Regions from separate parts of the Bacillus sp. GW821-FHT01G09 genome, predicted to be linked through region 4. Evidence: riboswitches for the same ligand, from Rfam matches in the RefSeq annotation. Region 4 holds a riboswitch; each other region holds the start of a gene.
What was found. Region 4 has a riboswitch for S-adenosylmethionine ahead of metN (methionine ABC transporter ATP-binding protein MetN). Riboswitches for the same ligand answer to the same signal wherever they lie in the genome.
Positions count from the first base shown of each region.

Region 1 (3,422 bases), on a different contig from region 4:
CTTTCACTTGAATCACCCGGCCTGTGACTCTTGAACCGAGTCTTGGCTCCTCTTTTCTTTCTGACGGGTGAATAAAACAGCGGATACCGTCATCCGTGATCACGAATGAACCCGATGCGATCAGCCTGTACACCGTACCTGTCAGCTCTTTATTCATCAGATCTTCTGAAGCGTCGCTAAACAGTTCGCTGATGATATCTTCCGGCGCTGGTTTCGCAAACATGCGCCCCCGGTTCGTCACCTTCAGCATACAGTAAAGTTTGTCCCCTTTTTGCGGCCAGACATCTTCGTACGGCGGCAAATGCTCAGTTGCGACTAGTGCGTCCTTCGATAAACCGACATCAACGAATACGCCCATATCTTCCACTTTATCCACCACTTCAACCCAGCCATATTCATCCGCGCTGATGACCGGAATTTTCATCGTGGCCGCAAGCCTTTCCTGCTGGTCGACGTATATAAAGACTTCTACTTCGTCTCTGTCCTCGATATCCTCAGTCATTTCACTGTTATGTAAGAGAATCGTATCTTCCCCATCGGTTAAAAAGTAACCGAAGTCGGTTTGGTGATCTATACTCAAGGTTAATTGCTGCCCTGGTCTCATGCTATCGTCCTTCCTGTTCCGCTTAATCTCTGCGGATTTTGTTAACATTTTTTCCAATCATCACAAATTGATTCTTTGTTCTGTTGGAAGTTTCTCTTTATTCTACTATAATCAACACATAAGTTAAATGTTATGGAGGTTTTCATATGGCAAAAGAAAGTTCATTTGATATTGTATCCAAGGTGGAATTGCCTGAAGTGCAAAACGCAATCCAAATCGCACTGAAAGAAATCAGTACCCGATATGACTTTAAAGGCAGCAAAAGCGACATTTCTTTAGATAAAGAGGAGCTGGTCCTCGTTTCCGATGACGAATTCAAATTAAGCCAGCTGAAAGATGTGCTGGTCAGCAAATTGATTAAACGAAACGTTCCGACAAAAAACATTGATTACGGCAAGGTTGAAAACGCGTCAGGCGGAACGGTACGCCAGCGTGCAAAGCTTGTTCAAGGCATCGACAAGGACAACGCAAAAAAAATCAATACAATCATCAAAAACTCCGGACTGAAAGTAAAGTCTCAGGTGCAGGATGATCAAGTGCGTGTCACCGGAAAAAACAAAGATGACCTGCAGCAGATTATCTCAGCTGTGCGGGGAGCAGATTTACCAGTTGACGTTCAATTTATAAATTTCAGATAAATTTTCTGATTCCTATTGATTATTGTCTTTATTTTCGGTAAATTTGGAGAAAGGGAAAAACGCCAGGTATCTTTTGGCACTTCCTGACACGAAAATTTCATATCCGTTCTTATCAAGAGAAGCAGAGGGACTGGCCCGACGAAGCTTCAGCAACCGGTGTAATGGCGATCAGCCATGACCAAGGTGCTAAATCCAGCAAGCTCGAACAGCTTGGAAGATAAGAAGAGACAAAATCACTGACAAAGTCTTCTTCTTAAGAGGACTTTTTTTATTTCTCTTTTTTCCTTGCTGATGTGAATAAAGGAGGCAGACAATGGGACTTTTAGAAGATTTGCAAAGACAGGTGTTAATCGGTGACGGCGCCATGGGGACGCTCCTCTACTCCTATGGCATTGACAGGTGTTTTGAGGAGCTCAATATTTCAAAGCCGGAGGAAATTCAGCGCATACATAAAGCGTACGTTGAAGCGGGAGCCAACATTATTCAAACGAATACGTACGGGGCCAACTATATTAAATTATCCAGACACGGGCTTGAGGATGACATCAAAAAAATGAATCAGGAGGCCGTAAAGATCGCGCGGGCTTCAGCAGGCGATGCATACGTGCTTGGAACGATGGGCGGCATACGCACATTTAATAAAAACGCGTACAGTCTTGACGAAATTAAGCGCAGCTTCCGCGAGCAGCTGTACCTGCTGCTGCATGAAGAGCCGGATGGCTTGCTGTTAGAAACGTATTATGATTTGGAAGAAGCCCGTGAAGTGCTGAAAATCGCGCGCAAAGAGACTGATCTTCCGATTATGCTCAATGTCTCCATGCACGAGCAAGGCGTATTGCAGGACGGAACGCCGCTTTCTGACGCATTGCGCTCGATTGCGGATCTCGGAGCTGATATTGTCGGCATTAACTGCCGCCTCGGCCCTTATCACATGATTGAAGCGCTCAGCGAAGTGCCGATTTTTGATGACGTATTCTTATCCGTTTATCCGAACAGCAGCCTTCCTTCGCTTGAAGAGGGACGGCTCGTCTATGAAACAGACGACACGTATTTCCAAAACAGCGCGTCAGAATTCCGTAAGCAAGGTGCGCGGATTATCGGCGGCTGCTGCGGCACAACGCCGAATCACATCAGGGCGATGGCGGAAGCGGTTGGCGGGCTGGCTCCGATTACGGAAAAAGAAGTCAAAACCCGGGCAAAAGAATTCATTTCTGTTCATCACGAGCGAACCGAGCCCGGTCTGGATGAGATCGCAGCGAAAAAACGCTCTATTATCGTAGAACTGGACCCGCCGAAAAAACTAAGCTTTGACAAATTTCTATCGGCGGCTGCTGAATTAAAAGAAGCGGGAATCGATGCCCTGACACTCGCCGACAATTCTCTGGCGACCCCGCGGATCAGCAATGTTGCCTGCGGCGCCCTTGTCAAGCAGCAGCTCGATATGCGTTCCCTTGTCCATATTACGTGCCGTGACCGTAACATTATCGGCTTACAGTCACATTTAATGGGCCTTGATACGTTAGGGCTGAATGACGTGCTTGCGATTACAGGTGACCCTTCTAAAATCGGGGATTTTCCTGGTGCGACGTCTGTATATGATTTAACATCTTTTGATTTAATCAGGCTGATCAAACAATTCAATGAAGGTCTGTCTCTGTCTGGAAAACCGCTCGGCAAGAAAACGAATTTCTCAGTTGCCGCTGCATTTAATCCTAACGTCCGCCATCTGGATAAAGCGGTAAAACGGCTTGAGAAAAAAATAGATTGCGGCGCAGATTATTTTGTTTCTCAGCCTGTCTATTCCGAGCAGCAGCTTGTCGATATCCATAACGAAACAAAACATCTGAAGACACCGATCTATATCGGCATCATGCCGTTGACAAGCAGCCGGAATGCCGAATTCATCCATAATGAAATTCCCGGCATTAAGCTGTCTGATACGATTCGCGAAAAAATGGCCCATGCCGGTGAAGATAAAGAAAAGCAAAAGGCGGAAGGCCTTGCGATTGCCCGCTCCCTGCTGGATACGGCATGCGAGCTGTTTAACGGCATCTACTTGATAACGCCTTTCCTCAGATCTGACTTAACCGCTGAGCTTACTTCATATATTCAGCAAAAAGATGAGCAGCGCCAAAATATCTTTTTGCATTAATCCCTTAAAAGACTGTCTGATCCAATCG
Region 1 is NZ_JBWKWL010000002.1:227,429-230,850, reverse strand. It holds gene AC07VD_RS06545 (CvfB family protein) at 1-652, opposite strand, end outside; gene AC07VD_RS06540 (YajQ family cyclic di-GMP-binding protein) at 751-1,242, shown strand; SAM riboswitch class I at 1,349-1,466, shown strand; gene AC07VD_RS06535 (bifunctional homocysteine S-methyltransferase/methylenetetrahydrofolate reductase) at 1,556-3,394, shown strand.
Region 1: it holds a riboswitch for S-adenosylmethionine, as region 4 does, so the genes downstream of both, AC07VD_RS06535 (bifunctional homocysteine S-methyltransferase/methylenetetrahydrofolate reductase) here and metN (methionine ABC transporter ATP-binding protein MetN) in region 4, are expected to answer to the same signal.

Region 2 (3,422 bases), on a different contig from region 4:
GCAAGAAGAACCTCTGTGTCCGAATCCGTGTTGAATGTGTACCCCTTTGCTTCAAGTTCTTCTCTCAGTTCAATATAGTTATAGATTTCTCCGTTAAAGATAATCCAATATGTTTCATCTTCATATGATAAAGGCTGTCCGCCATTTTCTACATCAATAATGCTGAGCCGTCTGAATCCGAAGCCGACGTGCTCATCATGGAAATATCCATCACTGTCAGGACCGCGGTGAACGATCATTTGGTTCATTTGTTTGATTAGTTCTTCTTGATCAGCGGTTTGAGCTAACGGATGCTTGTTAAAAACCCCGACAAATCCACACATAGTATTGCCTCCATAATTAAAATTGTCATCATTGAACCCCTATTTATAGACGCTGTGAATAGTATTTGGTTTCACAGTTATGTAAAAAAATAAACATGAATACAACGATAAAAAAGGGAAAGCCGCTTAACCAGTAAGCGGCTATAAAATTATTCTCCTAACGCTTCTTTACGCAGCTGCTCCGCTTTGTCTGTACGCTCCCAAGGAAGGTCAACATCGTGACGTCCAAAGTGGCCGTACGCAGCAGTTTGTTTGTAGATCGGACGGCGCAAATCAAGCATTTTGATAATGCCGGCAGGTCGTAAATCAAAGTTATTGCGAACAACTTCAATCAGTTTTTCCTCAGAAGCTTTTCCGGAACCGAATGTGTTGATTGAGATTGACACAGGCTGTGCAACACCGATCGCGTAAGCAAGCTGTACTTCGCAAGAATCAGCAAGCTCAGCCGCAACGATGTTTTTCGCAACGTATCTTGCCGCATAAGCTGCAGAACGGTCTACCTTCGTCGCGTCCTTACCTGAGAACGCGCCTCCGCCGTGGCGTGCATAGCCGCCGTACGTATCAACGATGATTTTGCGTCCTGTAAGTCCCGCATCCCCTTGAGGGCCTCCGATTACGAAACGTCCTGTAGGGTTGATGAAATATTTTGTTTCTTCATCAATCAGCTCTTCAGGAACAACCGGATTGATTACATGTTCTTTAATGTTGCGCTGAATTTGCTCAAGTGTAATTTCAGGGTGATGCTGAGTTGAAATAACAATCGCGTCAATGCGGACTGGTTTGTTATTTTCATCGTACTCAACCGTTACCTGTGTTTTGCCGTCAGGGCGAAGGTACGGAAGAATATCTTCTTTACGGACTTCACTTAGGCGGCGGGCTAATTTATGGGCAAGTGAAATTGGAAGAGGCATAAGCTCTTTCGTTTCGTTGCACGCATAACCGAACATTAATCCTTGGTCACCCGCACCAATCGCTTCAATTTCTTCGTCGCTCATTGTGCCTTCACGGGCTTCAAGCGCTTGGTCTACGCCCATCGCGATATCAGCAGACTGCTCATCAATTGATGTTAAAACCGCACAAGTTTCCGCATCAAATCCGTATTTTGCACGTGTGTATCCGATTTCTTTAATGGTTTGGCGAACCGTTTTCGGAATGTCAACATACGTAGAAGTTGTGATCTCTCCGCTTACAAGAACCAAACCTGTTGTCACAGATGTTTCACAAGCAACACGCGCGTTAGGGTCTTTCTTTAAAATTTCATCTAAAATACTGTCAGAAATCTGGTCACAGATTTTATCCGGATGCCCCTCCGTAACAGATTCTGATGTAAATAAACGACGATTTTTACTCATGATTTGCTTCCTCCTGCACAAGGCCTCCCGAAAGACCTTGTATATATGATACGGAACTCGCTCCCTCTTATACAATGTACAGTTATATTAGAGAATGTTAATTGGCATATTTATGAAATAAAAAAACCTTTTCCATCGAGGAAAGGGTTTGGTCTTTGTGCCTTTCACTCTTATCGCTCAAGGAATCATACAACCTTGCAACAGGTTAGCACCTTGGTTGTCTCACTCAGTTGAACATAATAAATAACAGAGAAACCGGTTGCTGGGCTTCATAGGGCCTGTCCCTCCGCCAGCTCGGGATAAGAGTATCCGCTCAATGAAATATCTTATCGTAAAAGGGTTTGCAATGTCAATATGATTCAGAAGAAATAGGCACCTATATTGAGGGAAAACAATGGAAATGCACACACAAAAAATAATAAATAGTATAGACTATTTGAAAATATATGTTATACTAATTAACAATTAGCAAAACACAAAAAACGATAAAGGAAGGTTTCATATGAACTCAGTTGATTTGACCGCTGATTTACAAGCCTTATTAACATGTCCAAATGTGCGTCATAATTTATCAGCAGCACAGCTAACAGAAAAAGTACTTTCCCGAAACGAAGGCATTTTAACATCCACAGGTGCTGTTCGCGCGACAACAGGCGCTTACACAGGACGCTCACCTAAAGATAAATTCATCGTGGAGGAAGAAAGCACGAAAAATAAGATCGATTGGGGCTTGGTGAATCAGCCCATTTCAGAAGAAGCGTTTGAGCGGCTGTATACGAAAGTTGTCAGCTATTTAAAGGAGCGAGATGAACTGTTTGTTTTCGAAGGATTTGCCGGAGCAGACGAGAAATACAGGCTGCCGATCACTGTCGTAAATGAGTTCGCATGGCACAATTTATTTGCGCGGCAGCTGTTTATCCGTCCGGAAGGAAATGATAAGAAAACAGTTGAGCAGCCGTTCACCATTCTTTCTGCTCCGCACTTCAAAGCGGATCCAAAAACAGACGGCACTCATTCCGAAACGTTCATTATTGTCTCTTTCGAAAAGCGGACAATTTTAATCGGCGGAACTGAGTATGCCGGTGAAATGAAGAAGTCCATTTTCTCCATTATGAATTTCCTGCTGCCTGAAAGAGATATTTTATCTATGCACTGCTCCGCCAATGTTGGTGAAAAAGGCGATGTCGCCCTTTTCTTCGGACTGTCAGGAACAGGCAAGACCACCCTGTCGGCAGATGCTGACCGCAAGCTGATCGGTGACGATGAACATGGCTGGTCTGATACAGGCGTCTTTAATATTGAAGGCGGGTGCTACGCTAAGTGCATTCATTTAAGCGAGGAAAAGGAGCCGCAAATCTTTAACGCGATCCGCTTCGGGTCTGTTCTCGAAAATGTCGTTGTTGATGAAGATACACGCGAAGCCAATTATGATGATTCCTTTTATACTGAAAACACGCGGGCAGCTTACCCGATTCATATGATTGACAACATCGTGACTCCAAGCATGGCTGGCCATCCGTCAGCAATTGTATTTTTGACGGCTGATGCCTTCGGAGTCCTGCCGCCGATCAGCAAACTGACGAAGGAGCAGGCGATGTACCATTTCTTGAGCGGTTACACGAGTAAGCTTGCCGGAACCGAACGTGGTGTAACGTCTCCTGAAACAACGTTCTCTACATGCTTCGGCTCACCGTTCCTGCCGCTTCCTGCTCACGTCTATGCTGAAATGCTCGGCAAAAAGATCGAT
Region 2 is NZ_JBWKWL010000003.1:479,727-483,148, forward strand. It holds gene asnB (asparagine synthase (glutamine-hydrolyzing)) at 1-323, opposite strand, end outside; gene metK (methionine adenosyltransferase) at 473-1,675, opposite strand; SAM riboswitch class I at 1,843-1,981, opposite strand; gene pckA (phosphoenolpyruvate carboxykinase (ATP)) at 2,178-3,422, shown strand, end outside.
Region 2: it holds a riboswitch for S-adenosylmethionine, as region 4 does, so the genes downstream of both, metK (methionine adenosyltransferase) here and metN (methionine ABC transporter ATP-binding protein MetN) in region 4, are expected to answer to the same signal.

Region 3 (3,422 bases), on a different contig from region 4:
GATCGCTTCAATGACCGAAGCGTTTCCGACGGCAAAGCCAACCCGCCATCCTGCCATATTATACGTTTTTGACAGCGTGTAAATTTCAATTCCGATATCCTTCGCACCTTCAGTCTGCAAAAAGCTTAAAGGCTTGCAGCCGTCAAATCCTACAGCGCCGTAAGCAAAATCGTGAACGACGCAGATTCCGTTTTCAGCCGCAAAACGCACGGTATCTTCAAAGAACTCGGAAGTAGCAACAGCTCCGGTCGGATTATTCGGATAATTCAAATACATCAATTTCGCCTGTTCCCTTACTTCAGCGGTTATGCTGCTGTAATCAGGGAGAAACGCCCTGTCCTTTACGAGCGGCATCATTTCCATCTTTGCTTTTGCAAGTGTGACACCCGACCAGTAATCAGGATAACCCGGATCGGGAACTAAAATCGTATCACCGGGATTCAACAAGCATTGCGGGAGCTCGACAAGACCGGCTTTTCCGCCGAATAATACAGCGACTTCGGTTTCCGGATCCAGATCAATGCCGTACTCTCTTTTGTAAAATGCAGCAGCCGCTGACTTCAGACGGTATGAGCCGCGAAAAGACGAATATTTATGATTCTCAGGATCAGCAACAGCTCGTTTCATCTCCTCGACAATATGTTCAGGAGTCGGCTGATCTGGATTTCCCTGTCCTAGATTGATAACGTCATGTCCTTCTGCGAGCTTTCGGTTCACTTTCTGCACCAGAGAAGCGAAGAATTGTTTAGGCAATTCCTTCAATACATGAGACTGTTCAAATTTCATCTATTCTCACCTTCTAAAAAAATCTTGAAATGATAGTCCATCATCATATATGGTTAAATGAAAAAAGTAAAGAAAAATTTGGGGTGTTAAAAAGATGAAATGGACGATATCTTGTCTTCAATTTGATATTTCATACGGAAAACCTTCGGAAAATATAAAAAAGGCTGAATTTTTCATCGGAATAGAAAGCAAACATGCTGATGTTCTTGTTCTGCCTGAATTATGGACGACCGGATATGATCTGGCCAATCTTGATGAACTCGCTGACGAAGACGGCCGCTCCGCTCAGAGCTGGCTGAAGAAAACGGCAAAAAAACATGGTGTTCATATTGTCGCCGGATCGGTCGCTGTCAGGAAGAATTCTGATGTTTATAATACAATGTACATCGCGGATAAGGAAGGGCAAATCATTAAAGAGTACAGAAAAGCCCATCTTTTTCAGCTGATGGATGAGCATCTGTATTTATCAGCCGGTTCCGAAGACGGATACTTTGAGCTTGACGGCGTCAAAAGCTCAGGATTGATCTGTTACGATATCCGTTTTCCGGAATGGATCAGAAAACATACGACAAAAGGCGCCAACGTGCTGTTTATTTCTGCGGAATGGCCTCTTCCCCGCCTTGATCATTGGAAAAGCCTGCTTATTGCGCGGGCCATTGAAAACCAATGCTTTGTCGCAGCCTGCAATTGTACCGGTTCAAATCCGGATAATGAATTTGCAGGACATAGCCTGATTATTGATCCATGGGGGCGTGTACTTGCTGAAGGCAGCCGGGAAGAAGGCATAGTCCGAGCGGAAATCGACCTTCAAGAAAGCGCAGAAGTTCGGGAGAGCATTCCTGTTTTCGATGATATCAGAAAAGATTTATATTAAAAAATATATTGACAACTAACTAAATTACCTGTTACCATGTTCATCAACTGATAAATTAGAATTGTCAAACAAGTGAATATATTCTCTTATCGAGAGTTGGGCGAGGGATTTGGCCTTTTGACCCCAACAGCAACCGACCGTAATTCCATTGTGAAATGGGGCGCATCTTTTTCGCGCCGAGACGCTGGTCTCTTAAGGCACGGTGCTAATTCCATTCAGATCTGATCTGAGAGATAAGAGAGGCGGACATAGATGTTAAGCCTCCTTCTCTCTGAGAAGGAGGCTTTTTTACGGCCACATATTAAGTGATTACATAATTGGAGGTTATGATGATGGGAGTCACAAAAACACCTTTATACGAAACATTAAATGAAAGCTCCGCTGTGGCGTTGGCGGTGAAGCTTGGCCTATTTCCAAGCAAAAGCACGCTGACATGCCAAGAGATCGGAGACGGCAACTTAAATTACGTTTTTCATATTTATGATCAAGAACATGACAGAGCATTGATCATTAAACAGGCGGTTCCGTATGCAAAAGTGGTGGGAGAAAGCTGGCCGCTGACAATCGACCGTGCAAGAATCGAAAGCAGCGCTCTCATCCGTCAGAGCGAGCATGTGCCTCACCTGGTTCCAAGAGTTTTTTATTCTGATACGGAAATGGCGGTTACCGTCATGGAGGATCTCTCTCACCTCAAGATCGCAAGAAAAGGACTCATTGAGGGTGAAAACTATCCTCATCTGTCGCAGCACATCGGTGAATTTTTAGGAAAAACACTTTTCTACTCATCAGATTACGCGCTTGAACCTAAGGTGAAAAAACAGCTTGTTAAACAGTTTACAAATCCAGAGCTATGCGACATTACGGAAAGACTTGTTTTTACAGATCCTTTCTTCGACCATGACACAAATGATTTTGAAGAAGAGCTTCGTCCTTTTGTCGAAAAGCTTTGGAATAATGACAGCGTTAAAATCGAAGCCGCTAAGCTGAAAAAGTCATTTTTAACGTCTGCAGAAACGTTGATTCATGGTGATTTGCATACAGGAAGCATTTTCGCAAGTGAGCACGAAACAAAGGTGATTGATCCTGAGTTTGCTTTTTACGGACCGATCGGCTTTGATGTAGGGCAATTTATCGCCAACTTATTTTTGAACGCACTCAGCCGTGACGGGGCTGACAGAGAGCCGTTATATGAACATGTCAACCAGGTCTGGGAAACGTTTGAAGAGACGTTTAGTGAAGCCTGGCAGAAGGACAGTCTGGATGTTTACGCCAACATCGACGGTTACCTCACTGATACGCTCAGCCATATTTTTGAAGAAGCAATCGGATTTGCGGGCTGTGAGCTGATACGACGCACGATCGGCCTTGCCCATGTAGCTGACCTGGATACGATCGTGCCGTTTGATAAACGAATCGGCAGAAAACGCCTGGCGCTCGAAACCGGCACAGCCTTTATCGAAAAACGTTCGGAATTCAAAACGATAACAGATGTTATTGAATTATTTAAGTTACTTGTAAAGGAATGATCCATTCATGACCCATTCATTTGCTGTTCCACGTTCTGTTGAATGGAAAGAAACAGCTATTACCATTTTAAATCAGCAAAAGCTTCCTGATGAGACGGAATATTTGGAGCTGACGACGAAAGAGGATGTATTTGATGCGATTGTCACGCTCAAAGTAAGGGGCGCTCCGGCGATCGGCATTACGGCTGCCTTTGGACTGGCGCTTGCTGCCAAAAACATTGAAACAGATAATGTCA
Region 3 is NZ_JBWKWL010000002.1:475,593-479,014, reverse strand. It holds gene mtnE (methionine-glutamine aminotransferase) at 1-786, opposite strand, end outside; gene AC07VD_RS07940 (carbon-nitrogen family hydrolase) at 881-1,660, shown strand; SAM riboswitch class I at 1,744-1,900, shown strand; gene mtnK (S-methyl-5-thioribose kinase) at 1,993-3,186, shown strand; gene mtnA (S-methyl-5-thioribose-1-phosphate isomerase) at 3,194-3,422, shown strand, end outside.
Region 3: it holds a riboswitch for S-adenosylmethionine, as region 4 does, so the genes downstream of both, mtnK (S-methyl-5-thioribose kinase) here and metN (methionine ABC transporter ATP-binding protein MetN) in region 4, are expected to answer to the same signal.

Region 4 (3,422 bases):
ATACTATTTTTCTTGAAAGAAAGTCCCGAGGTGTATAGCATGAAAGAACTCCAAGAACACGAACTTGATCACATTGAAGATGATGTGTACCTTCTATATTTATATACTCCGTTTTGCGGCACCTGCCAGCTTGCAAGCAAAATGCTGACAGTGGTGAAAGAAATGCTGCCGGATGTCGCCTTCTATCAAAACAATGTCAATTACTCTCCGACATTCGCAAAAGCGTATCAAATTGAAAGCGTCCCTTGTTTTCTGCTGTTTAAAGGCGGAAAGATGGTCGAAAGAGGATATGCATTTCATTCCGTTTCTTATTTATATGAGCTGATCAAACAAAAATCATCTTCCGCATCCCATTTATGACATATTTCTCAGCATATCCAATGAAATTGTCGTTCGTTTTATAAAGGGGTTCTTGCGACAAAGAGAGAAATGTGTATGTATGACCAACAAATAGGAGGTTGTACATATGGAGAAAGCGGAAGTTTTAGAAGATGAGTATCAGCATCTGTTTTTAAAACCCCTTTTGAATGCCTCAACATTGCTCATTACCTTCCAAGGAGAAGCAGAAGCCTTAACCGTCTCAATAAACGAACAGGGAGAAATGAAAAAAGTTTCTCCGCCCCAAACGTCCAACCTGACCTTTTACGGAAACCAAACGGAAATTATTGATTTATTGCACGGAGACATTTCCCTTCAGCACCTTATTCAGAGCGGAAGCCTCAAAGTAAAGGGGTCATTCAGGGCCCTGTTAAAGCTGGAAGCCATTCTCTGGCTGACAAATGGATTTTTTCAGAGAATTTTAAAAAATTAAAAAATAATAAATTATTATAATAGTAAAAGTTGACATCATTTATTTTATTGACATTTAATCATTCGCCGTGCTATTCTACATTAAGAATTTCCGGACGAAAAAGACTATATATTTCTCTTATCAAGAGAGGTGGAGGGAAGTGCCCTATGAAGCCCGGCAACCATCAACACTGTTGAAATGGTGCCAATTCACACGAAGCGTTCAGCTTTGAAAGATGAGAGAAAGGCATTTTATATAAGCCTTTCTGCTCAAGTGTGCAGAAAGGCTTTTCTTTTGCAGAAAAAACCGGAAGATTTCTTAGAATAGTGTTAAGGCAGGTGATTGCTTTGATCAATCTTCAGGATGTTTCAAAAGTTTACAGATCGAAACATGGAGATGTCAATGCTGTCCAAAACGTCTCGCTTTCCATTAAAAAAGGTGAGATTTTTGGAATTATAGGATATAGCGGAGCTGGTAAGAGTTCCTTAATCCGTCTGCTGAACGGCCTTGAGAAACCAACCTCAGGAACCGTGGAAGTGGCGGGAACCAAGATTAATGAAGTAAATGGACGCGGTTTAAGAAAAGCACGCCATGAGATCAGTATGATTTTCCAGCATTTCAATTTGCTTTGGTCGCGGACTGTCAGAGATAATATCATGTTTCCTTTAGAAATTGCCGGGGTGAAAAAGAGCGAGCGGATCAAGCGCGCCAATGAACTGATTAAACTGGTAGGTTTAGAAGGAAAAGAAAAATCATATCCGTCCCAGCTGAGCGGCGGGCAGAAGCAGCGTGTCGGAATTGCCAGAGCGCTTGCAAACAATCCGAAGGTTCTCCTTTGTGACGAAGCGACATCAGCATTAGATCCGCAAACGACAGATTCAATTCTGGATCTATTGTCCGATATTAATGAAAGGCTCGGTTTGACGATTGTGCTGATTACGCACGAAATGCATGTCATCCGCAAAATCTGCAACAGAGTCGCCGTCATGGAAAACGGCAAGGTGGTCGAAGAAGGCGAGGTTCTCGATGTCTTTAAAAATCCAAAGGAACAAATGACAAAACGATTTGTTCAACAGGTGACAGAGCCGGAAGAAACGAAAGAGACGCTTCAGCACCTTCTTGATGATACAGCATCAGGAAAAATGGTTCAGCTCACATTTGTCGGTGAGTCAGCTGAACAGCCTCTGATTACAGAGATGATCAGAAACTTCAATGTCAGCGTCAATATTCTGCAAGGGAAAATTTCGCAGACGAAGGATGGGGCTTACGGTTCACTGTTCATCCACATTGACGGAGACGAGGAAGAAGTGCAAAACGTGATCCGATTCATTAATGACAAACAGGTGAAAGCAGAGGTGATCACGAATGTTTGAAAAATACTTCCCGAACGTTGATTTAACTGAATTATGGAACGCGACATATGAAACACTTTATATGACGCTGATTTCTTTACTGTTTGCTTTTGTCATCGGGGTCATCCTCGGCTTGCTGCTCTTTCTGACGAGCAAAGGAAGCCTCTGGCAGAATAAAGCGGTCAACTCAGTGATTGCGGCCGTTGTTAACATATTCAGATCGATTCCGTTCCTTATTTTAATTATTTTACTATTAGGTTTTACGAAATTTTTAGTCGGCACGATCTTAGGGCCAAACGCCGCATTGCCGGCGCTGGTAATCGGCTCGGCACCATTTTACGCGCGCCTTGTTGAAATCGCGCTGCGTGAGGTGGATAAAGGTGTGATTGAAGCAGCTAAATCAATGGGCGCGAAAACGTCTACGATTATTTTCAAAGTGCTGATTCCGGAATCAATGCCTGCTCTTATTTCTGGCATTACGGTTACAGCCATTGCTTTGATCGGCTCAACGGCAATTGCCGGAGCCATTGGTTCAGGAGGCCTTGGAAACCTTGCGTACGTAGAAGGATATCAGTCTAATAACGCTGATGTTACCTTCGTTGCTACTGTGTTTATTTTAATCATCGTGTTTATTATTCAAATCATCGGTGATCTAATAACAAATATTATAGACAAAAGATAAGGGAGGATTTACATTGAAAAAGCTATTTTTGGGTGCATTACTGCTTGTATTTGCAGGAGTTATGGCTGCCTGCGGTTCGAATAACGGCGCTGAATCCGGCAAGAAAGAAATTGTCGTTGCGGCAACGAAAACACCGCATGCGGAAATTTTAAAAGAAGCTGAACCATTGCTGAAAGAAAAAGGCTATACGCTGAAAGTGAAAGTGCTTAGTGATTACAAAATGTACAATAAAGCTTTAGCTGATAAAGAAGTGGACGCGAACTACTTCCAGCACATTCCTTACCTTGAGCAAGAAATGAAAGAAAACACAGATTACAAACTTGTGAATGCCGGTGCTGTTCACTTAGAGCCATTCGGTATTTACTCTAAAACATACAAATCACTGAAAGACCTTCCAGACGGTGCGACAATCATTCTGACAAACAACGTTGCTGAACAAGGCCGTATGCTTGCAATGCTTGAAAACGCTGGATTAATCACTCTTGATTCTAAGGTAGAAACAGTTGACGCAACATTGAAAGACATTAAGAAAAACCCGAAAAACCTTGAATTCAAAAAAGTAGCGCCTGAATTAACGGCAAAAGCATATGAAAACAAA
Region 4 is NZ_JBWKWL010000001.1:183,672-187,093, reverse strand. It holds gene AC07VD_RS00955 (toprim domain-containing protein) at 1-38, shown strand, start outside; gene AC07VD_RS00950 (thioredoxin family protein) at 40-360, shown strand; gene AC07VD_RS00945 (SCP2 sterol-binding domain-containing protein) at 467-811, shown strand; SAM riboswitch class I at 926-1,032, shown strand; gene metN (methionine ABC transporter ATP-binding protein MetN) at 1,138-2,163, shown strand; gene metP (methionine ABC transporter permease MetP) at 2,156-2,824, shown strand; gene metQ (methionine ABC transporter substrate-binding lipoprotein MetQ) at 2,838-3,422, shown strand, end outside.